Regions from separate parts of the Sphingomonas insulae genome, predicted to be linked through region 2. Evidence: riboswitches for the same ligand, from Rfam matches in the RefSeq annotation. Region 2 holds a riboswitch; the other holds the start of a gene.
The links. Region 2 has a riboswitch for glycine ahead of gcvT (glycine cleavage system aminomethyltransferase GcvT). Riboswitches for the same ligand answer to the same signal wherever they lie in the genome.
Positions count from the first base shown of each region.

Region 1: it holds a riboswitch for glycine, as region 2 does, so the genes downstream of both, GTH33_RS00540 (L-serine ammonia-lyase) here and gcvT (glycine cleavage system aminomethyltransferase GcvT) in region 2, are expected to answer to the same signal.

Region 1 is NZ_CP048420.1:22,751-38,255, reverse strand. It holds gene GTH33_RS00595 (hypothetical protein) at 1-68, shown strand, start outside; gene GTH33_RS00590 (hypothetical protein) at 89-2,041, shown strand; gene GTH33_RS00585 (glycosyltransferase family 2 protein) at 2,046-2,939, opposite strand; gene GTH33_RS00580 (WcaI family glycosyltransferase) at 3,037-4,287, opposite strand; gene GTH33_RS00575 (hypothetical protein) at 4,316-5,287, opposite strand; gene GTH33_RS00570 (STELLO glycosyltransferase family protein) at 5,280-6,302, opposite strand; gene GTH33_RS00565 (polysaccharide biosynthesis protein) at 6,468-7,880, shown strand; gene GTH33_RS00560 (glycosyltransferase) at 7,891-9,063, shown strand; gene GTH33_RS00555 (LbetaH domain-containing protein) at 9,135-9,641, shown strand; gene GTH33_RS18060 (ribbon-helix-helix domain-containing protein) at 9,790-10,047, opposite strand; gene parA (ParA family partition ATPase) at 10,044-10,706, opposite strand; partial or broken gene GTH33_RS00545 (IS3 family transposase) at 10,995-12,092, opposite strand; glycine riboswitch at 12,218-12,307, shown strand; partial or broken gene GTH33_RS00540 (L-serine ammonia-lyase) at 12,427-13,850, shown strand; gene GTH33_RS18055 (transposase) at 14,092-14,316, opposite strand; partial or broken gene GTH33_RS18050 (transposase) at 14,477-14,629, opposite strand; gene rfbB (dTDP-glucose 4,6-dehydratase) at 14,770-15,505, shown strand, end outside.
Region 2 is NZ_CP048422.1:3,117,347-3,132,851, reverse strand. It holds gene GTH33_RS16490 (type II and III secretion system protein family protein) at 1-1,315, opposite strand, end outside; gene cpaB (Flp pilus assembly protein CpaB) at 1,317-2,354, opposite strand; gene GTH33_RS16480 (A24 family peptidase) at 2,434-2,901, opposite strand; gene GTH33_RS16475 (alpha/beta fold hydrolase) at 2,954-3,886, shown strand; gene GTH33_RS16470 (NAD(P)/FAD-dependent oxidoreductase) at 3,883-4,962, shown strand; gene GTH33_RS16465 (YegP family protein) at 5,021-5,194, shown strand; gene rnhA (ribonuclease HI) at 5,349-5,810, opposite strand; gene thrB (homoserine kinase) at 5,807-6,760, opposite strand; gene ispH (4-hydroxy-3-methylbut-2-enyl diphosphate reductase) at 6,897-7,868, opposite strand; gene GTH33_RS16445 (hypothetical protein) at 8,014-8,649, shown strand; glycine riboswitch at 8,975-9,067, shown strand; glycine riboswitch at 9,068-9,174, shown strand; gene gcvT (glycine cleavage system aminomethyltransferase GcvT) at 9,234-10,442, shown strand; gene gcvH (glycine cleavage system protein GcvH) at 10,444-10,815, shown strand; gene gcvPA (aminomethyl-transferring glycine dehydrogenase subunit GcvPA) at 10,932-12,290, shown strand; gene gcvPB (aminomethyl-transferring glycine dehydrogenase subunit GcvPB) at 12,287-13,861, shown strand; gene GTH33_RS16420 (CcdC protein domain-containing protein) at 13,961-14,464, shown strand; gene GTH33_RS16415 (DMT family transporter) at 14,461-15,363, opposite strand; gene proS (proline--tRNA ligase) at 15,478-15,505, shown strand, end outside.

The sequences.
Region 1 (15,505 bases), on a different replicon from region 2:
TAATCTGCTGGTTTATTATCCGAAGGCAAAGGCAAATGACCTCGACTATGGCGCTCCGGCGCCCATAGCCGCTCGAAAAGGACACCCCATGCCCATCCTGCCGCCGGCAACCGACCCCGAGCCGCTTCGATCAGACAAGGCAGACGCAGTAATAAATCGTCGTTCGCTCGTCGCAGGGCTGACGGGGGCCGTTGCGTCAGGCCCGGTATGGGCTGGAGTTGCCCAATCCACCAACGGATCCCCCCTTGCGAACAAGGTGGAGCCTTCCGGCCCTAGTGGAGACTTGCACCGCGCCATTCAAAAGGCGGCGGGTTCGGGCCGCTACGTTCCCGGCATAGGTGCGAGCTACTGGGCCCACCCCCAAGATGGTCTCTATCTGCAGCCCGGTGTCTACGACGCCGGAGATATTCCGATCACCGGCAACACATCGCCCTTCCCTGCCCTTTCCCTCTGGGCGATCCCCGGATCGGTGGTCATCCGTATCCCGGATGATAACTATCTTTTTCAGACCAGCGAACGCCTGAACCGAGTGTTCGTCTCTGGCGTAACTTTCGTAGGCGGCAAGGGCGTGTTACAGCACCTTTTCTCAGGGCTCAACGTCAACGGACGCTTCGTGTTCGAGCGATGCGTATTCGACAATTATACCGAATGTGCGATCGGCAATAACGCCCAGGATCAACCCTATCTTGAAGTGCGCGGCTGTACGTTCATGGCAGCTGAAAAGAGCAGTGCCATCGGAATTAGCTGGGGTGGTTATGCCGATGGCAGTATTATCGAAGGCAATGCATTTCTGCGCAATCGCTATCATTTGAAGATCGGTCCAAACCCCAGCGGCAGCATCCACGTGCTGCGCAACGACTTTCTGTTCTGGGACAAGACAACACCGAGGGGTGCGGCAATTTGGCTCGTGCCCGAGATCACGCCTGGTCAGTTCGGCAGCAACTCGGGCTGGGGAACGATGATTTGCGGCAATAAGTTCGGCAGCGAGAACATGCAACCGGATGACGTGCGCATCTTAGTAGCCCGCGAAGGCCCAGGCGACACCCGCCAGACACGGGCACCCAATGTACGGTTCGACACCGGCGGGGGGGACGGCGCGTTTCTGTCCGGCATCACTATCGAGAACAGCCGCATTTCCTGCTCGGGTGATGTCAGATCGCCTTTCATACGCAGCTGGATCTCGGAAGTTCGAAACCTCACCTATATCAACAATTGCCACGATGGCGGGCGGCATTTGTACCTTTGCGAGTTCATGGGGGCCCGCAAGATCGATTACGCCAATGCCAATTGGACGGTGCGATTGGAAAATGCCGACAGCCTCCTTGGCAGTTCCCCGTTCCTTCAAGGCATCAGCAATGCCGCCATCGGCCCGCAATCGGACCCAAGCGCGACCCAAGCTATTGCCGAGGAGACAATACTGCCTGGCACGGGCGGCGACGACACCTCTTTCCACCTGCTCGCGTCTGCGGATCGTCCCGAAGCCTTCAAGACCTTTGGCGAAGGTGTATCCCTGACGCCCGTCGCCGACCATGCAGGGCATAACCGCGCGGTCGAGGTCGTTCCGGTCCGGCAGGGTGGCGGCCTCGCGGATACTCTTCGTACGGCAAGGGCCGGACACCAAGGCTGGCTCGCAGTCGATCTGAAGCGCGCAAGCACAAAGAGCGCGGACGCGGTAGAGGTACGCATCTTCAACTACGCGGCGGGGATCATCGCGCGACGACTGCGCTATGTCTTGCCTGCTGAATGGCGTCGTGTCCGCATCCCTTTTACCTTGCCGGCTGCCGCAGATTCCCAAGCGTGGCAATATGTCATCGTCCCCGTCGACCCTACGGAAAATCACGCGTTCCAGGCGGCGCGGCTGTACGTCTATCATGGGCGCGAACCGCAAGCGGACGGCCATGTGTCGACCTTGGGTGACGGGAAATGGAATGGAGCCCATCTGGTCTTGGGCACGACCCATTTGTGGGAAGAAAACGGCGCGCTTTACCTGAAAGCGACCGGCGCACCGGCGCATGCGACTGACGGCACCCAATTGGGGTAGATCGCTACAGGTCCAATATTCGCTCCGGACGCAGCCTTCCTCGAAGCACGTCGCCGAACGCGCGCAGATTGCCGTCCAGCCGGCCGCGATAATCGAATAGAGGATGCCGGTAGAAAGCCCGCAGCGCGTTCAATACCAACGCCTGGGCCAGAAAGCGTGCGGTGAGAAGCGGCGGACAAGTCCCCTTGCCTGCCAGATATAGCGGATTGGCAATCTGCGAATAGCCGTAGCGGCGTCCACTGACCCGGGCCCCCTTCGAACCGAGGTGGACGCCGGCACAATGCCTGGCAAGCACCTGGCGACCTTGCAGCTGGCCGGAGAAATCGAGATCCTCCAACCAGCCGTAAAGCGGTAATCGTTCATCAAACCGTGCCCTGTCGAATACCGCGGCGCGTACTGCCATGTTGCATCCGTATAGCCGCGGCACGGATTGGGCCGCCTCCCCGGCGGGCCGCACCCAGGCGGCAAGAACGTTGCTCGCCTCCGCTTCGTCGATAGCAGCCGTCTTGGCCCCATCCCGAAGAACCGCGCCGGTCAGGCCGACGACGTCTTCGTGCGTCTTGAACACGGCCGCGGCCGCATCGAGCCAATCGCGATGAGGCCGGAAATCATCGTCGAAGAAGACAATAACGTCCGCAGCCACGGCGTTCTCGAGCAGGTGGCGCACACCGGCATTGCGCTGCCGCGGAAGACCTGGCTCGCTTGAGGCAAGCGTGATCACCGGCAGCACGGCGGTTTCCGTTCCCGCCCAATCCGCAGGGGAGCTGCCGACGATCACCACATGATCGGGGCGACGATGACCCTGGGCCAGTCGCTCCAGCAATATGCAGACTTCGGCCGCGCGCCCGCGGGTCGCCACGACCACAGCGATCGTCGGCGAAGATGAACGCGCGATCATGCGGTCCCCTTTCTCTGAAATATCCGTCGGATCGGCATCGATTCGGACCCTGAATGCCGGCACCCTAGGGCGGCTACGTCGAGACGGCAAAGCGCGTTCACCGGCTTACTCCGACAGGTTTGACCCCGGCGACCACCGAGCTCAAGTCGTCCAGGAACCCTTGCACCGTCACTTCCTTGTTCCAGCTCTGCTCCGCTCGTTGTCGTGCCGCACGGCTGCACCGGTCCCGGAGCGAAGCATCGTCAAGCAGCCGCTCGATCGCATTGGCAAACGCCACTTCGTCTTCGGGAGGGGTAACTAACCCGCATCCCTCCACTTCGCGCGCCAAGCCGGTGCCGGCGGATGCGGTTGCGACGACTGGTCTCCCGGACGCGAGCATGTTGGTCAATTTGGACGGCAGTACCAGGTCAGCCGCATTACCCTTCTGCGGCAACAGGTGAACCGTGGCGAGCGACAGCAGATCGGATAGGCGGTCTTTTGGCTGCAGACCGGCTATGACGATGTTATGGCAGCCATCTGCTTGCTGCTCCAGTGCCGCGCGGTTGGGGCCATCACCGCAGATGACGATGGTAAGGTCGTGGCGGTGCTTCAGTCGCCTGGCCGCGGCCACCACGATCTCGATCCCTTGCTTGTTGGCGATGTTGCCCGAATATAATGCGACATAGGGCGTCGTAATGCCGAGTTCCTGCCGATAGGGCGATTGAGCGCCTTGCGGTCTGATCGCATGGAGGTCCGCCCAGTTGCGCATCTGCCGAATTCGACTCGCGGGCACACCAAGATCATCTAGGCGACGGCACATTTCAGGCCCGATACTGCTCACCCGATCGAACAGCCCCATGATCGTGCGTTCCACGGACCTGGCGAGTCGCGCGGCTTTGGAATTGCCATTGAGCAGCCCGGTCGCAACCGCTGCCTCCACTTCGAAGTCCTGAATATGCAACCAGGCGATCGATCCAGCCAGACGGGCGGCAGCCCAGCCGACCGGGGCCGCCATTAACGAAGGCGCGATGCACAATACAGCATCGGGACGCCAGCGAAAGCCGCTCCACAATCCCGGAACCAGCACGCTCAATGCAAAGCTGGCATGGTGCAGCAATCGTCGGACACCCGAGGGATGGGAGGGCACATAGATGGGGCAGCGTAGAACCCGCACCCCATCACAGGTTTCGCTCCACCAAAAAGGGCGACGGTAGGCGTGCTGAACCTGCCACTCGGGATAATAAGGCTTGGCAGTCAACACGCGCACATCGTGACCCGCCTGTAAGAGCGACCTCGCCAGATCGCTCGTATATACCGCGATCCCGATTTTCTCGGGTGCATAGTTTATGCCCAGAATCAGCAGCTTCATCGGTCAGCCCTCAGATCGTCAATGCGCCTTAGCGCCACTGACTCAGCTTGACCGGGTGGACATACAGATACTCGTCCGGGAACTCTTTCATCAGGCGATCGCGGTCGTTGCCGAAACGAGCGGCAAACACCGGGGTCTCCGCCGGATCCCAAAACTCGATTCCCTGCCACGCGAAATCCGGCTGACGCGCTGCCAACGGGTCGTTGAATCTCTCGCCCGGCTTCAGTTCGGTTTTCACCCGATCGACCGCCAGGGCCAACGCAGTCGGCACCGCGACTTCCGCGAAGATGTCGAGGGCCGCGAATACCCCGCAATAATGGGTGAAGCGCCGGATCGCCTCGGCTGGTACCACGAAAAAGTCGGCATAGCCCATCAACAAGGGGTAATCGCTCGGCTTGCCGTGCAGCTTCACCGCCCAAGGCGCGGCCAGATAGCCCGCGGCCGGAAGCAGTTTGGTCAGAGCATGCTTTGCCTCGCTCAGCGAGCGCATCTTGGACGGATGATCCTGCAAACCCATGCCAGCAAACTTTGCGCGCGCCTCATCTTCGGGCGGGAGTTCGGCACGCCAGTCGAAACCATCCCCATTACGCCGCAGAGCGATGCTGGCCGGCAGGGACCGATGCCACTGGTATCGTACGGAGTCGAGCGGCGCGAGCGACTTGATATATCCGGTAGACGCATCAAGATCCAGTTTGCACGCGATGTTCCACGCATCTATTCTCGGATTGAGAATCAAATCATCCGAGATGAAGACGTAGTGCGTTGCCTCGTCGTCGATGAACGAGGCCGCGCCTTGGGCAACGTGACCGCTGAACTGCCAGCTCGATTCTGTAATGCGGCATACGTCCGCCCTTTCGGAACGAGCGAAAGGCATCAGATAGGTGCGCTTGGGAAAGCGCTCCCCATAAATCTCGTCGAGCTTCTCGATATTACGCTCGAACCGATGATTGAAGATGAAAACTGCGCTCGCGCGGTTTTCCTGCCGATCCACTTCAGCCAAGGATCGTCGCCAGATCGGTCAGCCATGCGTCAAGCAACGGCAGCTCCTCCGCTCCGACGTAGTCGCCATCAACCAGCGCGCCATAACATTTGCGCAGATTTTCCCCCATGGTACCCAGATCGGTACCGGCCTTGAGGTCCAGAGCATCCAAGGCTTCAGCGATCTTGCGATTGCCAAGATAGCCACTAATTTCGTCCTCGAAATCGCGCATCAGACTATGGTCGTTGCGATCCTGAACAACCGTTGCCTCTCGGAACAGGATGGACCAACCGTTCACGCCTGCAATCCGTTGCGCGACAAAGCTGCGCCAGATATCCGTCATACGGAAGCTGCAGTAAGCCGGCAGATAAAGAAGCGGGAAGGCTTCGCTGTAGTGGATCGTGTTTTGGCTGTTGTAAGGGCACCATGTCCCGGCGGACAGCGCCACACGCTGCGATTTGTCGAAGTTGAACGGCAACGGCAGTGCGAGCCGATAGATGGCATCCACGTCCGGGTTCTCATTCGCCAGCCCTTGCTGGATGGGAATGCGCACAGCCTGCGGCTCCAACAGTACAGGCAGCGGGGCGTTGATCTCGTCCAGCGGCAGTCCGCGCGGCCAGATTAGTCCGTCGGTGAAGTAGCGATAGACGTTAACCCAACCGGCTTGCGCAACGGCCGGCAGCGTCGCTTCTAGCGGCAACGCCTCGTAAAAATCGGGACCTGGCAGATTGTCGTCGTCGGTTTCGATGATCAGCTCGACACCCGTCTGGATCGCCAGCAGATATCCGATGTTCTTGCGCGCGTAATGACGCGTCGGGCACAGCCCCGCCGTCACAAAGGCGAGTTCGCGCTGGGCAGCGTAGCTATAGAAGCGGCATCCTTCCAGCTCGAACTCGTCAGGCGATTTGGTGTCTCCCACGACGTAGAAGTCCAGTCCGCGTTCACGGCAATCGGCAGAGATCGCCTTCATCACCGCGTTGGGGGCGGCAATCGAGGTCAGAACGACGGCGGCTTTTGGGTTCTTGGTTTCTGTCATGGCGCTTTCGACGGTTGCATTGCACATGGCGCTTACCCGCTTGGGTGGCCGATTGGCCAGCCCTGGTTTGACAGGCTATCGACCGGTCAGCGGAGTCTGCCCTGCACATTGATTGACTTGTTGAGCCGTCAATCGCAAGCAGCCGCTGCGGAGTGAGCATCATCTATGAACGAACGACCAAACGGGGCCGTGGCGATGGCATCCGACATGCAGGATATATCCCTCTTGCAGCGGCTTGCCCGCAACGGCGCGGCCGCATCGGTGCTCGAGGTGCTGGTTACGGGTGGGTTTCTGCTGATCGCCTTTCGCGTCGTCATTGCGCATTCTTCGCTGAAGCAATTCGGTGTCTGGGCACTGATCCAGTCTTTGACATCGGTAATCAAGCTTGCCGACGTAGGCGTCGCCGGGGCATTGCCCAAGTTCATAGGTCAGATGAGCCGTGAGGATCGCGAACGACGTATATGGCCCTATATTGATACGTCAATCATCTTTACCTTCTGCTTCTATGCACTGGTTGCGTCGATCGCCTATTATCCGCTGAGCCTTGCGCTTCGGCATAGCTTGGAACCGGGTCAGCAGTCCCTTGGACATACCATGCTTCCGCTGGTATTGGTAAATGCAATCCTATGGAGCCTCAGCACCGTCCCCATCGCCGCACTGGTGGGCATTCGCAAAGGTACCAATAAGAGCATCATCAACATGACCGGGGCGGCTCTACTGCTTGTGACGGCCATTGTCCTTGCTCCTCGCTTGCAGCTTATGGGCCTGGTGTTCGCTCAGATGATCCAGTTCATCTTCGTGATCATTGCGGCATGGGCCAGCTTATCACGCCATCTCCGCGCAGGCCGATTCCGGCTTAGATTGCGTTTTCACCGCGACGTCATCCGCGAGACCATCGGCCTGTCTTTGCTGACGCAAGCCAACACGGCCATGGCACAATTGTACGACGTGGTGGTGCGATTGGTCCTGACGCGGGTTGGGGGAACCGCGAGCACCGCCGTCTACGAGCTGGTCGAACGTGTATTCCAACCGGTCCGCGTCCTGTTGATCGGTCCCGCTTTTCTTAGTGTTCCTATCCTCGCTCGCGCTTTTGCACGGCGACAGCTGCGGGCGATCGGCCATATATACGAACGGCAGGTTGCACTCATCACCGCTTCGGCGTTGATCGTCTATGCTGGCGTGGCATTGTTGGCACCTGTCGTGTCGCTAGTGCTCTTGCGCCGTGTCGATCAGCAATTCCTGCTGTTCTTCTTTATCGACTGGGTCGCGACGTTCGTTTACGTCTTGTGCATTCCCGGAATGCTGTTCGGCCCCGCATCGGGCAAGCTGCGATACAATATTATGGGCAACGTCTTTCAACTGGCAGGATCGCTTGTCGCCGGGACGGTCGCGGGGTTCCTATATGGTCCCCTAGCGGCCCTGGGAGGAATTGCCTGTGTCAACATCGCCAGTTCGCTGTTTCAGACCCGGGCCAATACATTGGCGAACGGAGCGCCGCTCTTGCCAAGCAAACGCCTGGTGGGGCGCCTGATGCAGCGTGGCGGGATGAAGCTCCTGTTTCGACCGATCATGAGCTGACCCATTCCCAATGAACCAGGCTACAACACAGAAGGTGAGCAGGACAGTGCGCGATCGACGATTACGGGTTGGCCTGTTGTCGCCCTGGGCCTCGCGATTGGGCGGAGGCGTCTTCGAGGCAGTCGTTGCCCATGCAGCCATGCTGTGCGCAGCCGGCGCTGATCCCGTCATCTTTGCACTGGAGGACCTACACAGTGCGGACGACCGTAGTCGTTTCGATGGAATCCCGGTGCAGTTGGGGCGGACGTTGGGACCGAGCCAGATAGGATACAGCCCCGATCTGGGACGCAAGCTGGCCGCGGCCGACATCGACCTTCTACATCTTCATGGCATCTGGATGGCAACATCTCATTTGGCGGAGCGCTGGGCTGCCGTGACGCGTCGTCCATATGTCATCTCTCCACATGGAATGCTGGACCCTTGGATCACGCAGCGCGGGCAGGCCAAAAAGGCAATCGCCCGGCTTGGCTACGAACATCGCAGCTGGCGGCGTGCCAATCTTTTCCATGCACTTACCCGCGCTGAGGCCGCAGACATCCAGCGTGAAACGGGCAATGACGCTATTGCCGTCATTCCGAACGCCGTAGATGCGCACCTATATGACAATGAAGGGCGCGACTCGGCTACGGCCCGTATCGTCTATCTGGGTCGCATCCACCCTAAGAAGAACATTGACGGATTGATCGACGCTTGGCAAATTCTGGTCAAACAGCGGGGCCCAGCTGCACCACAACTTACGATCGCTGGTTGGGGGGATCCAATACATGTTGCCGCGCTGCAGGCACGTATCGACTTAGTTCTAGATTCCCGATTATCCTTTACCGGCCCCGTCTACGGCGACGCCAAGCGGGCATTAATTGGGAGTGCAACGGCGCTCGCCTTGCCATCTCATAGTGAGGGTTTGCCAATGGTAATCCTTGAAAGCTGGGCTTCCGGCATCCCCGTTGCCATGTCGCAACATTGCAACTTACCGGTCGGCTTCACCAGCGGTGCCGCCATCGACAGTGGCGTTGACGCCCATTCCATTGCAGCTGCACTAGCGGTCTTGCTCGATGAGAGTGGGGCCGCACGGCAACGTCGCCGTGCGGCAGCACGAGATCTTGCCACTCAGTGCTTTTCGCCGCAGATTGTCAGCGAGCAGTGGATGGCGGCATATCACCGCATATTGGAGCGGAATTCGTGAAGCAGCCAAGCGGATCTGATCCGTTGAGCGCAGAGGCTGCAAGGAGCGCCACTGGCGGACCTAGCTTCAGCTTGGCCAATCGCCTGATGCGGGTATTGTGGGGAATCAGCTGGCTATGCCTTGCCCGCTGGACGCCCCCTCCACTTCATAGCTGGCGCGCACTAATTTTGCGGCTATTTGGCGCAAGAATAGGCAAAGGTACGCGGATTTATTCCAGCGTAAATATTTGGCTACCCGCTAACCTCGACATTGGTAGTGGTTCGGTGCTCGGGCCCCGCGTACGTTGCTATAATCAAGGCAGGATCACGATCGGCGATCACGTCACCGTGTCGCAGGATGCGTCATTATGCGCCAGCAGTCATGATGTCTCGGATTGCCACTTTCAATTGCAGATAAGACCGATCGTGATAGAAAATCATGCCTGGATTGCTGCGGAATCCTTTGTAGGGCCCGGAGTTCGAGTTGATGAAGGCGCTGTGCTTGGCGCTCGTGGTGTAGCTATGCGCGATCTTGCGGCTTGGACAATTAATTCGGGAAATCCCGCCGAGTTTTTGCGCGGTCGCGCATTTGATAACTAGTACAATCCTTAGTATACAGCCTATAGACGTATACTATGTTAGATTTATTGATGATATGGAAGGACACTATGTCTTCGATAGATAAATTTACGAGAATGTTTATATTGAATATAATCAGGAAATGCGTTATAATATGCTAGCGCTACTTTTAATCCCCGATCGGACTTTCTCCGTGCTTTCTTAGCACATCGTTAAAAGCTTCGGCCATCAAAGCCTGAAGGCTCCTACTTTGGCGCCTTGCTAGCGTATGCATTGCGAACGACATTTCGGGGCTAAAGAAACCAGCGATTTGTTTCCGGCCTTGGCGGCTCGCCGGTACGGCTGAGGTAGCGGCGAAAGCTGGCTCTACGGTTGGGGCCGACACCAGGCCAGAGCGCAGGTTGGCAAAGCTGGGTTTGCGGCTCATGCAGCGGCTTTCCGGTTAGTTGGTTTGCGGGGCGCAGATAGGCCGACCTGTCGACATGTCCACGTGTAAATTTGACGAATGTCATCGGCAGCCTTACCGCCGGGTTCGTATTCCATAACGGTGCGGCCTTCGCCGCTGGCGTGGCGATAGGCAGCGCGGTCAGGAATCTGAATCGGACAGGGCGGCGTGCCGAATCCCTCCACTAGTTCGCCCGCCTCCTGATAGACACGTGGCGCATTGGGGCTGCCGGCAGTGAAGACAACATAGGCGGGTTTCTTGAGAAGCTGGACGAGCTTCGCGGTGATTTGAATTGCCGAGAGGTCGAAGGCGCTAGGCCGGCACGGGATCAGCACCAAATCGGCGACCTCAACCGCGGCGCGGGCGGCGCTGTCGGCGTGAGGTGGCGTATCGATGACGATCAGCTCGGCACCCTGTGCGCGGGCGGCCTCGACTTTGGCGGCGAGGCGCGGGGGTGGGCTGTCGATCACCTCCGGCGGTGCATCGCTGCGCCATGCTGCCCATTGACTGGCTGTTGCCTGCGGATCGGTATCGATGATGAGCACGACCCGGCCAGCGTCCTGAGCCGCGGCTGCGAGGTGGATGGCGAGAGTCGTTTTTCCCGCTCCCCCCTTCTGACTAATGATCGCGATAACTGGCATGAAACCACCTCTACATGTCGACATGGTGGCGTGGCAAGTCCTCGACATGTCTGCGCAAGCATAATTCCTACCCGACGTGAGGATGTCCGCTGGCGACCGTTTGCTTCTCTCAAGAAGCATGTAATGGCTGGAGCCAGCGCTCCTGTGATTGAGTACCGTTCTTAGGGTTGACCTGAGCCCTTGACGTCCTCCCTCTTTTTTCATCCAAGCTGAGTGAGAGTTTCCGGCGCTTTTGAGCCTCACCCCGTCTTAGGTCCGGTCTTTATGAGAAAACCGGCTCTCTTTTCGTCAGGGCAGGCATGCCTGCCCTGACGAAAAAGCGCGCTCCATCGGGGTCTGGTTGCCGAGGGAGCTATGCGGACGGTGCTCGTTGTAATCGCGCCGCCACGCCTCACATTTTACCCGTGCGTCGTCCAAGCTCAAGAACCAGTATGCGTTGAGGCATTCGGCCCGCACGCGGCCATTGAACGCCTCCGCAAACGCATTGTCGGTCGGTTTGCCGGGGCGGCTGAAGTCCAGCACTACATCATGCTGATAGGCCCATAGATCGAGATCCTTCGAGATGAATTCCGGCCCATTATCCAGACGTATGCGCTTGGGGCGACCGTGTGCCGCGGCAATGCGGTCGAGCGTTTCCACCACGTCAGAGCCACGATAGCTCATCCGTACATCGAGCGCTGGCGACACGCGCGTGAAGTTGTCGACGATCGACAGCACCCGGATCTTGCGCCCGTCGAACAGCTGGTCCGACAGGAAATCCATCGACCAGCACTCGTTGGGCGCCGTCGCCGGCGTCCGGTCATCGCGCAGCTTCGCCTTCACCTTGCGCTTGGGCGTCTTGTTGCGCAGCTGCAGCCCGAGTTCGCGATACAGCCGATGAGTGCGCTTGTGGTTGATCTCCCAGCCCTCCCGCCGGAGCAGAACATGGATGCGTCGATACCCGTAGCGAACACGGGTCGCAGCCAACTCCTTGATCCGCATCTTGAGGCCGGCCTGATCGAGGCGGCGGGACTGATAGCGCTGGGTCGATCGATTGATCGGAAACGCGCCGCAGGCTCGCCGTTCGCTGACCTGGTAGCTCGCCTGCAAATAGCCGACGATCTCCCGGGCTCGACCAGGCCCTACATTTTTCGGCGGATGACATCCTGCAGCATCTCTTTGTCCAGGCTGAGGTTCGCCACCAGCCGCTTCAGCCGGACGTTCTCCTCCTCCAGCACCTTGAGGCGCTTCATCTCCGACGGCATCAGACCCCCGTATTTGCTGCGCCATCGATAGTAGGTCTGGATCGAGATGCCGGCTTTCCGACATACCTCCTCCACGGTCGTTCCATCCTCGGCCTGCTTGAGAATGAACGCGATCTGCCTCGCTGAACCTCGACTTCTTCATTGACGGATTCCCTCGTCCGGCATCTGCCAAACCTAACCGGGAATTTCTCACAAAGAACGGACCAATCCACAGGGCTCAGGTCAAACCCACCCTTGACGCCTACCCCGCCCCCGCCGATACCCGTGTCCATCGACATGGGAGAGACCGGGTTCAGCCCCGGCGCCGAAGGAGCAACCGCCCCGGAAACTCTCAGGCAGAAGGACCATGGCGATGCGAGGATATCTGGAGAGAGGCGCAGGGGCGACCCCACGTCCGCCGACGGGATAGCGATCTCAGGCACAAGCGACAGATGGGGCATGCGCACGGCCGGATATGTCCGGCGATGGGGACATGCATGCACGTCGACACGTCTACACCCCTACCCGCTGCGCTTGACCGCGGGCTGAACCGGCCGATCAGTGTCACCGAGCTGTTCACGATTGGCATTGGCCCGTCGAGTTCGCACACCGTCGGGCCGATGCGCGCGGCGTTCGACTTCGCACAGCGGGCCGTGGGATACAGCGGAGAAGGGGTAGAAGCGCCGGTACGCGTCACCTGCGATCTGTACGGCAGCCTCGCGTTGACCGGCCATGGCCATGCGACCGATACCGCCACCATCCTAGGCCTTGCCGGCTGGGAGCCCGAGCGGCTGAATCCCGATGCGGCACCGCGCATCCTCGCTGATATCGCCGTGCAGAGCTGCCTGCCGCTCGCTGGCACTCACCCGGTTGATTTCGCGGCCACCGATATCGTCTTCCACTCTCGCGAATTCCTGCCCGAACATCCCAACGGCATGACGTTCACCGCGCGCCTCGCCGATGGCGGAACCTACGCCGAGACCTATTTCTCAATCGGCGGGGGTGCGATCCTGCGCAAGGGCGCGCCGGAGTCGGCGAGCAACATCGCGGTGCGCCATCCGTTCAGTTCGGGCGCCGAATTGCTCGTGCTGGGCGACGAGACGGGCCTGTCGATTGCCGACATCGTCCGCGCGAACGAGACCGCGTGGCGCGAGGTTTCCGAAACCGACGCCTTCCTCGACGATGTCCGCACCGCAATGCACGCCTGCATCGACCGCGGCATGGCGCAGGACGGCATCCTGCCCGGCGGCCTGAAGGTCAGGCGCCGAGCGCGCGCGATCGAACAGGGGCTGACCGGCGATACGCCTGGCAGCAATCCCGCAGAAGTGTTCGAATGGGTCAGCCTTTGGGCGCTCGCGGTGAACGAGGAGAATGCGGCGGGCGGCCGCGTCGTCACCGCGCCGACTAACGGTGCCGCGGGCGTGCTGCCCGCCGTGCTGCGCTTCTACGAAACGCTGATCGCGCGTGACGAGGCCACGCGGCGGGAAGGCGCACGCACGTTCCTGCTGACCGCCGCGGCGATCGGCATGTTGTACAAGAAGCGCGCGTCGATCTCGGCGGCCGAGATGGGCTGTCAGGGCGAGGTCGGCGTCGCCTGCTCGATGGCGGCGGGCGCTCTCGCAGCGGTGTTGGGCGGGAGCAACGGCCAGATCGAGAATGCCGCGGAGATCGGCATGGAACATAACCTTGGCCTCACCTGCGACCCAATCGGCGGGTTGGTGCAAATCCCCTGCATCGAGCGCAACACGATGGGCGCGGTGAAGGCCATCAACGCTGCCTATCTAGCTCTGCGCGGCGACGGCAGCCATGTCGTCAGCCTAGACGCGGTGATCGAGACGATGCGCCAGACCGGCGAGGACATGCGCTCGCAATATAAGGAGACGAGCCTGGGGGGCTGGCCGTCAACGTTGTGGAATGTTGACGTATCTACATGACGACATTGAGCTAGGTCACGTGGACCAAGGGTAGCCAGAGCAAGGCTGAGGCAAGACTGATGAAGCCGATATAGGAGTTGGCCGTTTTGTCGTAGCGGGTCGCGACGCGTCGCCAGTTCCTCAGCTTGTTGAAGAAGTGCTCGATGCGGTTGCGCCAGCGATACTTCACACGGTCGCGCGGCGCGGGATGGCGGCGGTTAACTCTAGCGGGGATCACCGCCTTAGATCTCAGCCAGACAGCTCCTCCCGGATCGCATCGGCGTCATAGCCCTTGTCAGCGCGCACGACGTTGATCCAGTCGCCAATCATGCGCATCAGCGGGGGGAAGCCTTTGACATCATGCGCCTGTCCGGGTGTCAGCACGAGGGCAAGCGGTCCCTGAGCGTCGCACCTGGCGTGGAGCTTGGTTGTGAACCCGCCGCGCGAACGGCCGGGCGCCTCCGCGTGCCCAATTCCTTTTTATCCCCGCCGCGCAGTGGTGCGCCCACACGACCGTGCTGTCGATCATGTCGGCGCTGCCGTCCCGCGCGACTACCTCGGCCAGCGTCTCAAGCAGCGCGTCGAACACGCCGGTCGTCGTCCACCGCCGATAACGGCGGAACACGCTGTTCCACTTGCCATACTCATCTGGCAGCCGCCGCCATTGCGCCCCTGTCCGGGCGATCCACATCATGCCTTCGGAGTAGCGGCGGTTGTCCCACGCCGGGCGGCAGCCCCTACCGCGCTCGGCCGGCAGCAACGCATCGACGATCCCCCCACTCCGCATCCGACAACCCGATCCGCTCACCCAAGGCCGCCTCCAAATGGCAGCGTTGAATTAACCGCAGTTCACGACGTCAACCTTTGTCCAAGCAACCTAGTGTAGCTGCAGCGATGGATTAACTTTCAGACACTAGAATCGGGCTCATGCGCATCTTCGTTACCGGCGGAGCCGGCTTCATCGGCTCGGCGCTCGTTCGCCACCTGATCCGTAACACCGGGTACGAAGTGCTGGTCTATGACGCACTGACCTACGCCGGTACGCTCAATGCGCTCGCACCGGTCGCCGACAATCTGCGCTGCCGCCTCGTCCACGGCGACATTCGCGATGGTACCGCGGTTTTGGCCGCGCTCCGGGATTTTCGGCCCGACATCGTCACGCACCTTGCCGCGGAGAGCCATGTCGATCGCTCGATCGACGGACCGGGCGCCTTCATCGACACCAATGTCGTCGGCACCTTCACAATGCTGTCGGCGGCCCGCGCCTATTGGCTGGATCTCGCACCCGCCGATCGCGCTACATTCCGCTTCCACCATGTCTCGACAGACGAGGTGTTCGGAAGCCTAGGCCCGACTGGCCTGTTTACCGAGAACACGCCCTACGATCCGCGGTCACCCTATTCGGCGAGTAAGGCGGCGTCAGATCATCTGGTCAGCGCCTGGGGGCATACCTATGACCTGCCGGTGCTCATTACCAATTGCTCGAACAATTATGGACCGTATCACTTTCCCGAAAAGATGATCCCGCTGATGATCGTCAAGGCACTCGCCGGCGAAACCTTGCCGGTATACGGCCGCGGCGAGAACGTACGCGACTGGCTGTTCGTAGACGATCATGTCCGCGCACTGCAGGCCGTGTTCGAACGGGGCAAGCCCGGGCGAC
Region 2 (15,505 bases):
GCGCGATCTGCGACGAACTGTTCACCGGCTTCACGAGGTAGGGCGTGATGATGATGACGAGTTCGGTTTCGTTGCGCTGAAAGCCGTTGGAACGGAACAATGCGCCAAGGATCGGCAGATCGCCGAGGAACGGCGTCTTCTGGATCGTGTTGTTGTGGCTGTTCTGCAGCAGGCCGCCAATCATCATGCTCTGCCCGGAGCCGAGCTCCAGCGTGGTTTCGGCGCGCCGGCTGCTGATGCCCGGAACACGGGTGCCGTTGAGTGAAACGGCATTGGTGTAATCGAGCTGCGACACTTCCGGCCGAACGCGCAGCGAGATGCGGCCATCGGCCAGTACGGTCGGCGTGTAGGCCAGGCTGATGCCATATTGCTTGTATTCCACCGACACGGCGCCAAGGCCCTGCGACAGCGGGATCGGTATTTCGCCGCCGGCCAGGAAGGTCGCGGTTTCCCCCGACAGCGCGGTCAGATTGGGATTGGCGAGCGTCGTCACCTGACCGGTGGTTTCGCCGAGATCCAGCGCACCGATAAGGTCGAGGCCAAGCAGCTTGCCGGCGAGGCCGAGGGTCGTACCGTTCGCCACCTGGGTAACGCCGCTGGCCGCGGGCGAGGTAAAGCCCGTCGACAACGCGCCACCGGGAAGGAATTGCCCGCTGGCACCGCGCCCCTGCGCGATACCGAATTTGAAGCCGCCCGTGCTGTCGCGGCTTTGCAGGTTCACTCCGACGTTCTTGGCAAAGCTGCGGTTCACTTCGGCGATGCGGACCTGCAGGTTGACCTGCAGCGGCGTCGCGGTGCGCAGGCGCGATACCACCTTGCTGCTTTCGCCGACATAGGCTTGGACCAGGCGTTCCGCCTCGGCCGCGTCGCCCGGACCGGCGACGGTGCCGGTGAGCAGCACCAGGCCGTTCATCGGCGTCGCGGTCAATTGGGCATCCGGCATCGCGAGCTGGAGCATCGCATCGATCGAGTCGAGATTCTGGCCGACCCGGACGGTGGTCGCATAGACGACGGCGCCGTTCTTGCTGGTGGCCGAGATCGTCGTCTCGCCGGTCTTCTTGCCGTAGATGTACAGCTGGGTCGGCGAGCGGACCTGGACATCGGCGATGACGTCGTCGGCGACGAACACGTCGCTCATCGGCCGCGCCAGCGTGATGAGCCGGCCGCGGCCGGTGTTGATCTGGACGACCGACGTGCTGCCGGCCGCGGTGCTGCGCCCGGCGGGCGGGCTCGCATTCGCCATGCCGGCGACCGTTGCCGCGGCGAGCGCGGCGGCAAGCGGCAGGACGCCGAGAGACGCTAGGTTGGTGCGCATCTTAATTCTTCCCCCCGACCGGAACCACGGTCACGCTGTTGCCGCGCGCGACGCGCACGACCGGCCCCTGGATGACGGCGGGTGCCGCCGTTCCGGGGGTGCCAGCGGTGGCTGGCATCGACATGTTGGGCACCGGCGTGGCGCTCTTGGCCGGCACGGTGCTGCGTTGAAAGCGCGAAACGTCGCCGCCGGTGGCGAAGCTGGCGCTGCCGACCTGCGGCTGCGTCGCGACCCGGAGCATCGTCGCCTTTTCGGATTTCGGATCGCGGTTCGCCATCGAGACGGCGCCGCTGGCGATCGCCTCTTCCAGTTCGGTCGAATTGTCGGCGAGCGCGCGCAGCGACAGCGACAGTTCGCCGAGCGTGCGGGCGACCGCGAGCTGCTCGGCCATCTTGGGCGTCGCTTCCAGCGTCACTGTCGAAAAGGTGCTGACCCGGCTCTTGCCGTCCTCGCCGACCAGATTGTCGGTACGCTGATCGGTCGCGAGCACGCGGACGTTGCGCATGATCGTCTCGGACACCTTCAGCGGCTGGCCATCGCCGCCGCCGGTGACGGTCTGCGTCAGGACGAGGTCGATGCGATCGCCCGGAAAGACGAAGCCGGCGACCGCCGCCTGGTTGGACACGCTGACGGTGACCGCGCGCATGCCCGGCCCGAGCGCCGCCGCCAGGAAGCCGCGATCACCGGGCGAGACGAGCGCACCCTTGGTGACCGGCTGGCCGGCGGTGACCGCGTTGCGGACGACCGTGCCGAGCAGCTTGCTGAGATCGGTGCCGGCCTTGATGTAATAGGCGCCGTCGACCAATTCCTGCGGCCATGGCTGGAACTTCAGCGCGGTGGCATCCAGGATTGTGCCGACCGGCAGGGCGCGGGTGGCGACCAGCACTTCGGGGCCGGTGACCGGCGGCGGCGCGGCGGGCCGCCCCATCGCGGCGGCTTGCGGTGCCGACGACCCTGCGATGAGGGTGCGGGCAAAGAATGCCGTGATGCCGGCGACGAACAACGCGCCCACCAGCAAAACGATCTTGCGACTATCCATGTCTCATCGGGCCTTTCAGCACACCGGCAATTGAACCGGCGGTAATCATCGGGTCGGAGTGGTTAAAATCCGGTTCGTATCATTGCGGTGACAGCGTCGCGGGCAGCGCGAGCAGTGCCGCCGCGGCGATCGCGACCCCGTACGGGACCTCGATCGCACCGATTCGGCGCTGCCAGCGCCGCTCCAGCATCATCGCGACGGTGATCGCACCGCCCAGGATCGACATCAGCATCAGCATCTGCACGAGCCCGCCGAGCGGCAGCCACAGCGCGAGGGCGGCGATCATCTTGACATCGCCGCCACCCATCCATCCGCAGGCGAATGCGGCGACGAACACCGCGAAGACAATGCCGGCGACCAGCAGCTGCATTCCGACATCGCCCCAGCCGAGGCCGTTCGCCCACCACCACACCGGTGCCAGCAACGCGATCGCCATGTTCTTGGCATTCGCGATCTCGCGCGTGCGTGCATCCTCGATCCCCGCCGCCAGCAGCAGCACGGCAAGGATGACGACCAGCGCCACCATGAAAAGATTGTCCCACCCCATCGGACGGAACAGGTAGACGCGATGGCTTGCGAAAACGTAACCACGTTGGAATATGACCGATACCGTCGCCCTGCGCCGTGACATGGCGGTCGAATCACGCGTGTCCGCCTGGGTCGCGCCCGATGGCTGGCCGCATCGCCGGTTCGACTGGACGCACCCCGATTCGCGTGGCCGCATCCTGGTTCAGGGCGGGCGCGCCGACATCATCGAAAAATACCTCGAAACGATCGCGCATCTCCACGCGCAACGCTGGTCGGTGACTGCGTTCGACTGGCGCGGGCAGGGTGGGTCCGGGCGGTTGAGCGATGACCCGCATGTCGGCCACGCCGCCAGCTTCGATCCCTGGGTCGACGATCTCACGGCGTTCTGGCGCGAATGGCGGGCGGACGCGGACGGGCCCGCGATGCTGCTGGCGCATTCGATGGGCGGGCATCTCGCCTTGCGTGCGATGCTGGATGGCGGGGTCGATCCCGATGCGGCGGTGCTGGTCGCGCCGATGGTGGGCGTGCGGTCGCCCGTCGGAGCCGGGGCCGGGCTGCGCGTAGCCCGGCTGATGACGCGGCTCGGCGATCCGGCCCGCGCGGCATGGACGGTCCGCGGCGACGCGAAGTCCGCGGGGCATCGCGAGCGGCTGCTGACCCATTCGCACGATCGCTACGCCGACGAGGCGGTCTGGTATGCGCGCGACCCTTCGCTGCTGCTCGGACCGCCGAGCTGGGCGTGGGTACTCGAAGCGTTCGTGTCGGGTGCGCGGTTGCAGGCTGATCCCCGGCTGTCGACGCTGGCGACGCCGATCCTGATGCTGGTCGCCGATGCCGACGGGCTGGTCGACAGCCCCGCCGCGGTGCGGCTCGCGGGCAAATTGCCGCATGCCGAACTGGTGCGCTTCGGCCCCGAATCGGCGCATGAGATCCTGCGTGAGGGCGATGCGGTGCGGCTGCGCGCCTATGCCCTCATCGATGCGTTCCTGGAACGCCACGCATGACCTACGACATCGCCATCGTCGGTGCCGGTATCGCCGGCGCCAGCCTTGCCGCGGCGCTCGCGCCGGACGCGCGGGTGCTGCTGCTCGAGGCGGAGGATCAGGCCGGATATCATGCGACTGGGCGATCGGCGGCGTTCTGGTCGGAAACCTACGGCGGCCCGGATATCCAGCCGCTGACCAGCGCGTCCGGGCCGGCATTGCGGGACGGTGGTTTCCTCGATCCGCTGGGATCCCTGCACATCGGGCGGGCGGAGGATGCGGCGAATATCGACGCCTTCCTCGCGGCGTTCGAGGGGACGGCCGTGCCGCTGTCGCACGTCGATCCGGCAGCGTTCGTGCCCGGCCTGCGCCCGCAATGGACTCTCGGCGTGCATGAGCCGAGCTGCGCCTATATCGACGTCGCGGCGCTGCACGCATCGTATCTGGCGGCGTTCCGACGCGCCGGCGGCACGATCGCGACGCGCGCGGGGCTGGAGGCCGCGCACCGCGCGGACGGCGTGTGGACGATCGCGACGCCATCCGGGATCTATCGGGCGACGGTGCTGGTCGATGCGGCGGGTGCCTGGGCCGATCCCGTCGCGGTCCGCGCCGGCGCGGCGCCGTTGGGCATCCAGCCGTACCGGCGGACGATGGCGCAATTGCGCACCCATCCCGCGCCCACCGATGCACTGCCGCATGTCGCCGACATTTCCGGACGATTCTATTTCAAGCCCGAAGCGGGCGGGCGGCTGTGGTTGAGCCCGCATGACGAGACACCGGTCGATCCGTGCGATGCGGCGCCCGAGGAACTGGACGTGGCGATGGCGGTCGACCGGTTCGAGCAGGTCGTCGACTGGCAGGTCGCGGCCGTCGAGCGCAGCTGGGCAGGCCTGCGCAGCTTCGCGCCCGACCGGCTGCCGGTCTACGGGTTCGATTCCGTCGTGCCTGCATTCTTCTGGTGCGCGGGGCAGGGCGGTTTCGGCATCCAGACCGCCCCCGCCGGCGCCGCGCTGGCCGCGAGCCTGTTGCTCGGCCGATCGCTGCCGGACGGATTGGAACGGGTGGACGCGGACCGCTACGCCCCGGCACGCTTCTGACGATTGCATCGCCGGATCAGGATGTTAACCTGCGTCAATCGCACGAGAGGACCGTGACATGGCGCACAAGTTCGTGATCGAAAAGAACAAGGCCGGCGAATATGTCGCCAAGTTCAAGCACAACAGCGAATTGATCTGGTGGACCGAGGGCTATGAAAGCCGTGCTTCGGCCCGCAACGCCATCGCGTCGATCCTGAAGAACGGACCCGAGGCGCCGGTCGAGGAAGCGTGATCCCGGGGCGCGGGCAAGAGGTCTGCGATTCTCCCCGCGCCTGATCGGCTTCGCGCGGCGACGCCAGCCATGGACCGACAGCACGTTCGGGACGATGCATGCAGCGGGCCGCGCGCCCGGATCGATCGTCGATCCGATCCGGCCCGCCACCCGCTCAGGCGGCGGCGCGGCCGGCCATCACCGCGGCATCGCTCGCCAGCTTGTCGACGCGTTCGTTGTCGGCGTTGCCGGCGTGGCCCTTGACCCAGATCCACTCGATGTCGTGCTTCTGCGTTTCGGCGAACAGCGCCTGCCACAATTCGACGTTCTTCACCGGCTTCTTGTCGGCGGTGCGCCAGCCGTTCTTGCGCCAGCCGTGGATCCAGCGGGTCAGGCCGTCCATCACATATTTGCTGTCGGTCGACAGCTTCACCTTGCACGGCCGGGTCAGGATGCGCAGCGCCTCGATCGCCGCGGTCAGCTCCATCCGGTTGTTGGTCGTCAGCACCTCGCTGCCCGACAATTCCTTTTCATGGCTGCCGAAGCGCAGCAGGGCGCCCCAGCCGCCGGGGCCGGGATTGCCCTTGCACGCGCCGTCGGTGGCGATTTCCACCAGCTGCGGGGCGGGGTCGGTCATGCGAAAGCCTCCGGATGTGCGTCGTACCAGTCGAGTCGGCGAAGATAGGCAAGGGGATCCTTGCGTGTCACCAGCGCATCGGCGGGCGTGTTGAGCCAGTCCCACGCGCGGGTCAGCAGGAAACGGATGCACGCCCCCTTCGCCAGCACCGGCAGCGCGGTGCGTTCCGCCCCGGACAGGCCGAACGCGTCGGTGTAGCCCGCCAGCAACGCCGGACCTACGCCCGCCAGCGGCGCGCCGAGCGGATCGAAGGCCCAGGACGTGTGCATCACCGCGACGTCATAGGCGCGCACGTCCCGGCAGGCGAAGTAGAAATCGATGAGCCCTGTGACCCGTGCGCCGAGCATCAGCACATTGTCGGGAAACAGGTCGGCGTGGATGACACTGACGGGCAGGGTGTGCGGCCAAGCGGCCTCGACCGCGGCGAGCGCGGCGTCGATACGGGAGAACAGGCCGGGGGTGATGCGGTCGAGATCGGTGCCGCAGCGCTCCAGCAGCGGCCGCCAGTCGCCGACGCCCAGGCAGTTCGCGCGATCGCCATCGAATCCGGCGACGGCGGTGTGCAGGTTTCCCAGCGCGGCACCGGCGGTGGCCGCCTGCGCGGGCGTCGGCTGGGTCAGCGACACGCCGTTGAGGAAGCGGATCAGGCAGGCGGGGCGCCCTTCCAGCTGCTGGATCGCGATGCCGGCGCGGTCCCGGATCGCGGGCGGCACCGGCAGGCCGCGCGCCGCCAGATGGTCGAGGAGGTCGAGAAAGAATGGCAAATCGCCCGCATCGACGCGCTTTTCGTACAGGGTCAGGATGAACCGATCGGTGGTGGTGTCGACCAGATAGTTGCTGTTCTCCACCCCCTCGGCGATGCCCTTGGCGGAAACCAGATCGCCGACGCCGTCATAGCGGCGCAGGAAGCCGGCGAGCGCTTCGGCGGACACCTGCGTGTAGACGGCCATGCTTTCCCCTCACTTCCAAATGATCGTCACCCCGGACGTGTTCGAGGTCCCCTCCGCCCGCACAATCGGCAGGAGGCGGGTGTGTCGCCTACCGCCGGACGGATGCCGGAACGGGGCCGGGGCGACGACGCCTCGCCTAAGCCGCCGCTTCGAGTCCGCGCGGCAGCTTGAAGGCGATCGTCTCGCGCGTCGTCTCTTCCTCGCGCTCGGTCACCGCAAAGCGGGTGGCGAGCAGGTCGACCAGTTCGCGCACCAGCAATTCGGGGGCCGATGCACCCGCCGTGATGCCGAGCGTGCCGACGCCGTCGAGGAACGACCAGTCGAGATCGGCGGCACGCTGGATCAGGCGGGCGGGAATGCCCTCGCGCTCCGCCACCTCGACCAGCCGCACCGAGTTGGACGAATTGGGCGCGCCGATCACCAGCATCGCATCGCAGGCGGCGGCAATCGCCTTCACCGCGGCCTGGCGGTTGGAGGTGGCGTAGCAGATGTCTTCGCCGCGCGGCGGCTGCATGTTGGGGAAGCGGCGCTGCAACACCGCGACGACCGCGGCGGTATCGTCCACCGACAGCGTCGTCTGGGTGAGGAAGGCGAGATTGTCCGGGTCGGGCGGGGTGAAGCCTTCGGCATCTGCGGTCGTCTCGATCAGCGACATCGCCCCCTCGGGCACCTGGCCGAATGTCCCGACGACCTCCGGATGGCCGGCGTGGCCGATGAAGACGATGTGGCGGCCGGCATCGACCAGCCTTTCGGCCTGGCGGTGCACCTTCGACACCAGCGGGCAGGTCGCATCGAGATAGTCGAGGCCGCGATTCTGTGCCGCAGCCGGTACCGATTTCGGCACGCCATGCGCGGAAAAGACGACGGGCGCGCCGTCGGGAACCTGATCGAGCTCCTCGACGAATACGGCGCCCTGCGCCTTCAGCGTATCGACGACGAACTTGTTGTGGACGATTTCGTGCCGGACATACACGGGCGCGCCGTGCTTCTCGATCGCGAGTTCGACGATGCGGATCGCGCGATCGACGCCAGCGCAAAAACCACGGGGTGCTGCGATCAGCAGATCGAGGACGGGCTTCGCGCCGTCCGCCTGGGGAAGAGAGGCCATGATGCGGCCGTTCCTACGCGATTGGGCGACCGCGCGGAAGTACGCGATTGCTTGCACCCGCGACGGGCGGTTCCTATGGTGCGCGCCGCACCGCCGGCGCCGTCCGGCGACGCAATCTGCCCGTTCGACAAAGGTACGCGTCTCCGTGAAAACTCCGCTTCTCGGCCTCACCGCCCTCGGCCTGATCCTCTCCGGGTGCGCCGGCAAGGGCGAGATCGTGGAAGGCGGCATCACCGCCGTACGCTCGGCCTGCCCGACGGTGGGCGTCGCCGCCAACACCGGCGACCTGACGCTGTTCGATCCGGTCACCAGCCGTGATGCGGGCGCGATCGACGTCGTCGCGAACATGACCAACGTGCGCGGGACATGCAACGATGCCGGCGACCAGATCGTCAGCGCGGTGACGTTCGACGTGCTCGCCCGCCGCACCCGCACCGATGGGCCGCGCGACGTGACGCTGCCCTATTATATCGCGATTGTCCGGGGCGGCACCGCGGTGACGGCGAAGCGCAAGGGCCAGATCGCGATCCATTTCGACGCCGGCCAGGCCCGTGCGCAGGCGAGCGGCTCCGCCTCGGCGCAGATCGCGCGGGCGGCGGCGACGTTGCCCGACGACGTGCGCGAACAGCTGACCCGCAAGCGCAAGGCGGGCGACGAGGATGCCGCGACCGATCCGCTGTCGCGGCCCGAGGTGCGCAGCGCGGTGCTGCGCGCCAGCTTTGAAGCGCTGGTGGGGTTCCAGCTGACCGACGATCAGCTGAAGTACAACGTACAGCGGTAGTTTCGCGGCGTAAGCCAGGGCTCTGTTCGTCATCCCGGCGGCGGCGGGGATCCGGACACGCCAGCGGTTCGGCCCAAGCGGGGGCGGAAGGTGATGGATCTCCGCCTGCACGGGGATGACGACGCTTATGGGGTGGGTGTCTGGCCGGCTGGTGACGTCCGGGTATACGGCGCTGGGCGTTCGATGGCGTCCGTATCGCGTATCGCGGACACGCGACCCGCCCCTGACTCCCATTGGCGCGGGAGGGGAGGATCGGCGTCTTTCCCGATTGACTAAGCCATGCTGCACCGCCACAGCTTGGCATGTCGATGCCGGGCAACCGGCATGGGCGCACGCGGGAGAGAGCCTCTGCACAAAGAGGCCGCCGAAGGAGCAACCACCCCGGAATCTCTCAGGCACAACGGACCGCGCGCAGCCTCATCGACACTCTGGAAAGCGCCCCTTACAGGGGCCACCGAAGGGGTAAGCCCGGTGTCGCTCGACGCAGGGTCAAAGCTCTCAGGTTCCCGTGACAGAGGGGGTTCGCAAGATTGGGATGCAGCCGTGCCTGCGACCCGGTCGCGTGCCTTTTTTGGAGACGGTTGATGAGCGACACGCTGCCAGACACCCTGCCCGACCCGCTCGACGACCTGAACGAGGGCGACGAGCCTGCGATCCTGCAATTGCCGCTCGACGCCTGGCATCGCGCCCGCGGCGGCCGCATGGTGCCGTTCGCCGGTTACGAGATGCCCGTTCAATATGACGGCATCATGGCCGAACATCTGTGGACGCGCGAATCGGCCGGGTTGTTCGACGTCAGCCACATGGGGCAGGTCGGCTTCACCGGCGACGGGATCGACGCGGCGGGTGTCGCAAAGGCACTCGAAGCGGTGTTGCCTGGCGATATCGCCGGACTCGCTCCGACCAAAATTCGCTATTCGCTGCTGCTCAACGACGAGGGCGGCATCCTCGACGACCTGATGGCGACCCGGCTGCCGGAAGAGGGCGCGCATCCGTTCGGCGAGGCGAGCCACTATGTCGTGGTCAACGGCGCGACCAAATACGACGATCTGTCCTACCTGCTCGACGTGTTGCCCGACGACATCACGATGAACCTGATGGAGGATCAGGCGCTGCTCGCGGTGCAGGGGCCAAAGGCGGTCGCCGCGGTCGCTCGCCTGATCCCCGGTGTCGACGCTCTGGTGTTCATGACCGCGGGGGCGTTCGAATGGAACGGCCATCCGCTGTGGATCAGCCGTTCGGGCTATACCGGTGAGGACGGCGTCGAGATTTCGATTCCCGCCGAAGCCGCCGCCGATTTCGCAGATGCGATCTGCGCCGAACCCGAGGTGAAGCCGATCGGCCTCGGCGCGCGCGATTCGCTGCGCCTGGAAGCGGGCCTGCCGCTGTATGGCCACGACCTCGATCCCGAAACGACGCCGGTGATGGCCGACCTCGGCTTCGCCCTGTCGAAGCGTCGCCGCGAGGCGGCCGATTTCGCCGGTGCGCAGCGCATTCTCGCCGAGCGCGAGGATGGCCCGGCGGTGAAGCGCGTCGGCCTGTCGGTCGCCGGACGCCAGCCGGTGCGCGAGGGCGCGAGCGTCGTCGATGCGGATGGCGCGGTGATCGGCCGCGTCACCAGCGGCGGTTTCGCGCCCAGCGTCGGCGCGCCGATCGCCATGGCCTATGTCCCGGCCGCGCTCGCCGCCGCCGGCACGCCCGTGCGGCTGGTCCAGCGCGGCAAGATCCACGAGGCGGCGGTCGTCCCGATGCCGTTCGTTCCCCACCGCTACGTCCGTGCAGGAGGCAAGTGAGATGAGCCGTTACTTTACCGAAGATCATGAATGGGTCGACGTCGATGGCGACGTCGGCACGGTTGGCATTTCCGAATATGCGCAGAGCCAGCTCGGCGACATCGTGTTCGTCGACGTGCCGGAAGACGGCAAGCAGCTGGACAAGGGCGACGAGGCCGCGGTGGTCGAATCGGTCAAGGCGGCATCGGATGTCTATTCGCCGGTGTCGGGCAACGTGCTGGAGGGCAATTCGGCGCTGGGCGACGATCCGAGCCTCGTGAATTCGGATGCCGAGGGCGAGGGCTGGTTCTTCAAGATCACGCTCAGCGACGCCAGCGAGCTCGAAACGCTGATGGACGAGACGGCTTACGCGGCGTTCGTCTCGAAGCTGTAAGTCTTAGCAAAGCCCCTTTCCGTTTTCGGGGAGGGGCGGGGTGGGGCCTGCCCGCGGGCGGGATTTTCCCCACCCCCAGCCGCTCTCGCGATCGAGAGGGGTCTAGGGAGTAATCAATGCGCTACCTGCCGCTTACCCAGCCTGACCGCGACGCGATGCTCGACGTCATCGGTGCCGCGACGATCGACGACCTGTTCGTCGACGTGCCGGAATCCGCCCGCCTCGACGGCCCCGTCCGCGGGCTTCCGGATCACGCGTCCGAACTGGCGGTCGAGCGGCATATGACGGCGCTCGCTCGCAAGAACGTGGTCGCGGGCGAGGTGCCGTTCTTCCTGGGGGCGGGCGCGTACCGCCATCACGTGCCGGCCAGCGTCGATCACCTGATCCAGCGCGGCGAATTCCTGACCGCCTATACGCCGTACCAGCCGGAAATCGCGCAGGGTACGCTGCAGATGCTGTTCGAATTCCAGACGCAGGTCGCGCGGCTGCTCGGCACCGACGTGGCGAATGCATCGATGTACGACGGCTCCACCGCGTGCTGGGAGGCGATCGGCATGGCGCGGCGGATCACCCGGCGCGGCAAGGCGATCCTGTCGGGCGGGCTGCATCCGCATTACGTCAGCGTCGCGAAGACGATGGCGAAATACACCGGCGACGCGCTGGAAACGTCGATCCCGACGCTGGGCGCGCAGACCGATATCGATGCGCTGATCGGGAGAATCGACGGCGATACGTCGTGCGTCGTCGTGCAATATCCCGACATCCTCGGCCGGATCGCCGATCTGACGCCGCTCGCCGATGCGTGCCACGCAAACAAGGCGCTGCTGATCGCGGTCGTCACCGAACCGGTGGCGCTGGGTGCGATCCGGTCGCCGGGCGAGATGGATGCGGACATCGTCGTCGGCGAAGGCCAGTCGCTCGGCGTAGGCCTGCAGTTCGGCGGACCCTATGTCGGCCTGTTCGGCTGCAAGGACAAATATGTCCGCCAGATGCCGGGCCGGCTGTGCGGCGAGACGGTGGATGCCGATGGCAAGCGCGGCTTCGTCCTGACGCTGTCGACGCGCGAACAGCATATCCGCCGCGAGAAGGCGACGTCCAACATCTGCACCAATTCCGGCCTGTGCGCGCTGGCCTTCTCGGTCCACATGACGTTGCTGGGCGAGAAAGGGCTGCGGCAACTCGCCGCGATCAACCATGCCGGCGCGGCGGCGGCGGCGGAGCGGCTGGCGCGAGTGCCGGGCGTCGAACTGGTGACCGACACGTTCTTCAACGAATTCACGCTCCGGCTCCCGCAAGAGGCGCGCCCCGTCGTCCGTACGCTGGCGGATCGCGGCATCCTGGCGGGCGTGTCGCTCGGCCGGCTGTATCCGGACGAGGCGGGTCTGGCGAACGGACTGGTCGTCGCGGTCACCGAAACCACCACCGCGGAAGACGTCGAGACGTTTGCCGCCGCGCTTCAGGAGGTATTGGCATGAGCATCAACCAGAGCGGCTGGCGGCCCGAGATGACGGCGTCGTCGGGGACGGCTGCGCCGACCTTCACCGGCAACAAGGCGCTGATGCTGGACGAAGCGCTGATCTTCGAGATCGGCTCGACCGAGACGACCGGCGTCGACTTTGCCGACGCGGTCGAACTCGGCGCGTCGAACCGGCTCGGCGGCCTGTTCCGCGAGGCGGCGATCGGCCTGCCCGGCCTGGCGGAGCCGGAGGCGGTGCGCCATTACACCCGCCTCAGCCGCCAGAATTACGCGATCGACCTCGGCCTGTTCCCGCTCGGGTCGTGCACGATGAAGCACAATCCGCGGCTGAACGAGAAGATGGCGCGGCTGCCCGGCTTCAGCGACGTCCATCCGCTCGCGCCCGTCGACACCGTGCAGGGCGCGCTGGAGGTCATCCACCAGCTCAGCCACTGGCTGGTGACGCTGACCGGCATGACCAGCGTCGCGATGAGCCCGAAGGCGGGCGCGCATGGCGAGCTCTGCGGCATCCTGGCGATCAGGGCGGCGCTGGAAAAGCGCGGCGAAGGGACGCGCAAGGTCATCCTGGTCCCCGAATCGGCGCACGGCACCAACCCCGCCACCGCCGCCTTCGCCGGCTTCAAGGTAGAGGATATCCCCGCCACCGCCGACGGCCGCGTCGACACCGCGGCGCTGATCGCGCGGCTGGGGCCGGACGTCGCCGGCGTGATGATCACCAACCCCAACACCTGCGGCCTGTTCGAGCGCGATCTCAGGACGATCAGCGATGCGGTGCATGCCGCGGGCGGCTACGTCTATTGCGACGGCGCGAACTTCAACGCGATCGTCGGCCGGGTGCGTCCTGGCGACCTCGGCGTCGATGCGATGCACATCAACCTGCACAAGACCTTCTCCACCCCGCATGGCGGCGGCGGACCCGGGTCGGGGCCGGTGGTGTTCTCGGACGCGCTCACCCCGTTCGCGCCGCTGCCCTTCGTCGAGAAGCAGGGTGATCAGTTCGTGCTGGTCGAGGAAGAGACGGCGGGCGAGCATCATGCCGGCAGCTTCGGCCGGATGGTCGCGTTCCACGGCCAGATGGGCATGTTCACGCGCGCCCTCACCTATATCCTCAGCCACGGCGCCGATGGCCTGCGTCAGGTCGCCGAGGATGCGGTGCTCAACGCCAATTACGTGCTGCGCTCGCTCGCAGACACGCTCGATGCGCCGTTCGCGGGATCGGGACCGTGCATGCACGAGGCGATCTTCTCGGATGCGAACCTCGCCGACGGCTTCTCGACGCTGGACGTCGCCAAGGGGCTGATCGACGAGGGGTTCCACCCCATGACGGTCTATTTTCCGCTCGTCGTGCACGGCGCGATGCTCGTCGAGCCGACCGAGACCGAATCGAAGGCGGCGCTGGACCAGTTCATCGGTGCGCTGCGGTCCGTGGCGGAACGGGCGAAGGCAGGCGATGCGTCCCTCAAGTCGGCACCGCATTTCGCCCCGCGCAGCCGGCTGGACGAAACGCTCGCCGCCCGCAAGCCGGTGCTGGTGTGGAAGGACGCGCCGCTCGCCGAGGCGGCGGAATAAACGAACCGCCATGGCCTGCGGGAAGCTTCGGCATCCCGCGGGGCGGCTTTCCCTCGACCGCCCGTCCGGCTAGCCTTCTTGGCAAAAGGGGATCGGCAGATGCAGGTACAGCAAGCGGGCGGGTGGATCAGTTATGCGATCCCGCTGGTCGTCATCGCGGTGGTGATGGCGGTCCGGTGGAAGCGGATGAGCCGGGTGCGGCCGCTGAAGCTCGAACGCTTGTGGGTGCTGCCGGCATTCTATGCGGTGGTGATCGGCTTTACCTTCTCGCGCTTTCCGCCGCAGGGTTGGGGCTGGGCGTTCTGCCTCGCCGCTTTGGCCTTGGGTGGCGCGCTCGGCTGGCAGCGCGGCAAGATGATGCGCATCACGCTCGATCCCGAAACGCACACGCTGGGGCAGACCTCGTCGCCGGCCGCGCTGCTGTTCATCGTGCTGCTGATCGTGGCGCGATCGGGTGCCAGGGGGGCGATGAGCTATGCGGGGCCGGTCGGGCTCGATCCGATGGCGATCACCGACGTGCTGATGGCGCTGGCATTGGGCTTGTTCACCGCACAGCGGCTCGAGATGTACTTGCGCGGCAAGCGCATGCTCGCTGCTGCCTAGGCGATCTCGCCCGCGCCGGCCGCCAGCGTATCCTGTCGGCGACGCACGGTTTCGCGCCAGACGATGACCAGGCCGCTGGCGATGATGACCGGCGCGCCGATCCACGTCGCGGCGGCGGGCAGCGTGTCGAACAGCAGCCAGCCGAGCAAGGTCGCCCACAGCAGACTGGAATAATCCATCGGCACCACCACCGACACCGGGCCGAGGCGCAGCGAATTGGTCATCGCGATCTGCGCGCACCCGCCGAGCGTGCCGACCGCGGCCAGTGCGGCCCAACCCATCGGCCCATGCGCCTGTGCGATCGGTACGTAGACCACGGACAGCGGCACCAGCGACAAGAGCGAGAACCAGAACACCGTCGTCAATGCCGCCTCGGTCTTGCCGATCTGGCGCAGCAGGATGGTGACGCAGGCGGTGCCGAACGCCCCCGCCAGCGCAAAGCCCGCGCCGCGCAGGGGAAAGTGGTCGCCGCCCGGTTGCGCGACGATCAGCACGCCGACGAAGCCGACGATCACCGCGCCCCAGCGCCACCAGCCGGTCGGTTCGCGCAACACCGCCGCGCCCAGAATCGTGGCGAAGATCGGCACGGTGAAACCGATCGTCGTCGCCTCCGCCAGCGGCAGCGCGACGATGCCGTTGAAGGTCATCGCCATGGCGCTGAGGCCGACGATCGCGCGGACGACATGCGCGGGAAGGCGCCGCGTCGCGACGGACGGCAGGCCGGGACCGCCCAGGATCACCGCGGACACCAGCAGCGCCGCACCGAACTGTCGAAAGAACAGGATCTCGACGACGCTGGCGCCGGCCTGTTCGGCAAGTTTGATCGCGGCGTTCATCAGAGCGAAGAACACCACCGACAGCAGGCGCAACGCGATGGCCGGTAGGATGCGGTCGGTCATCACGGGAGCGGTGGGTATCGGGGCAGGGGCGATCGGGCAGGGAGTCACGGCCCGGCCTTAGCGCGATCGGGCGAAGGGGGTGACGAATATTCGCGACACGGATAAAGCGCCAGGATGAAGCATGCACTCTCCGTCACGCGCG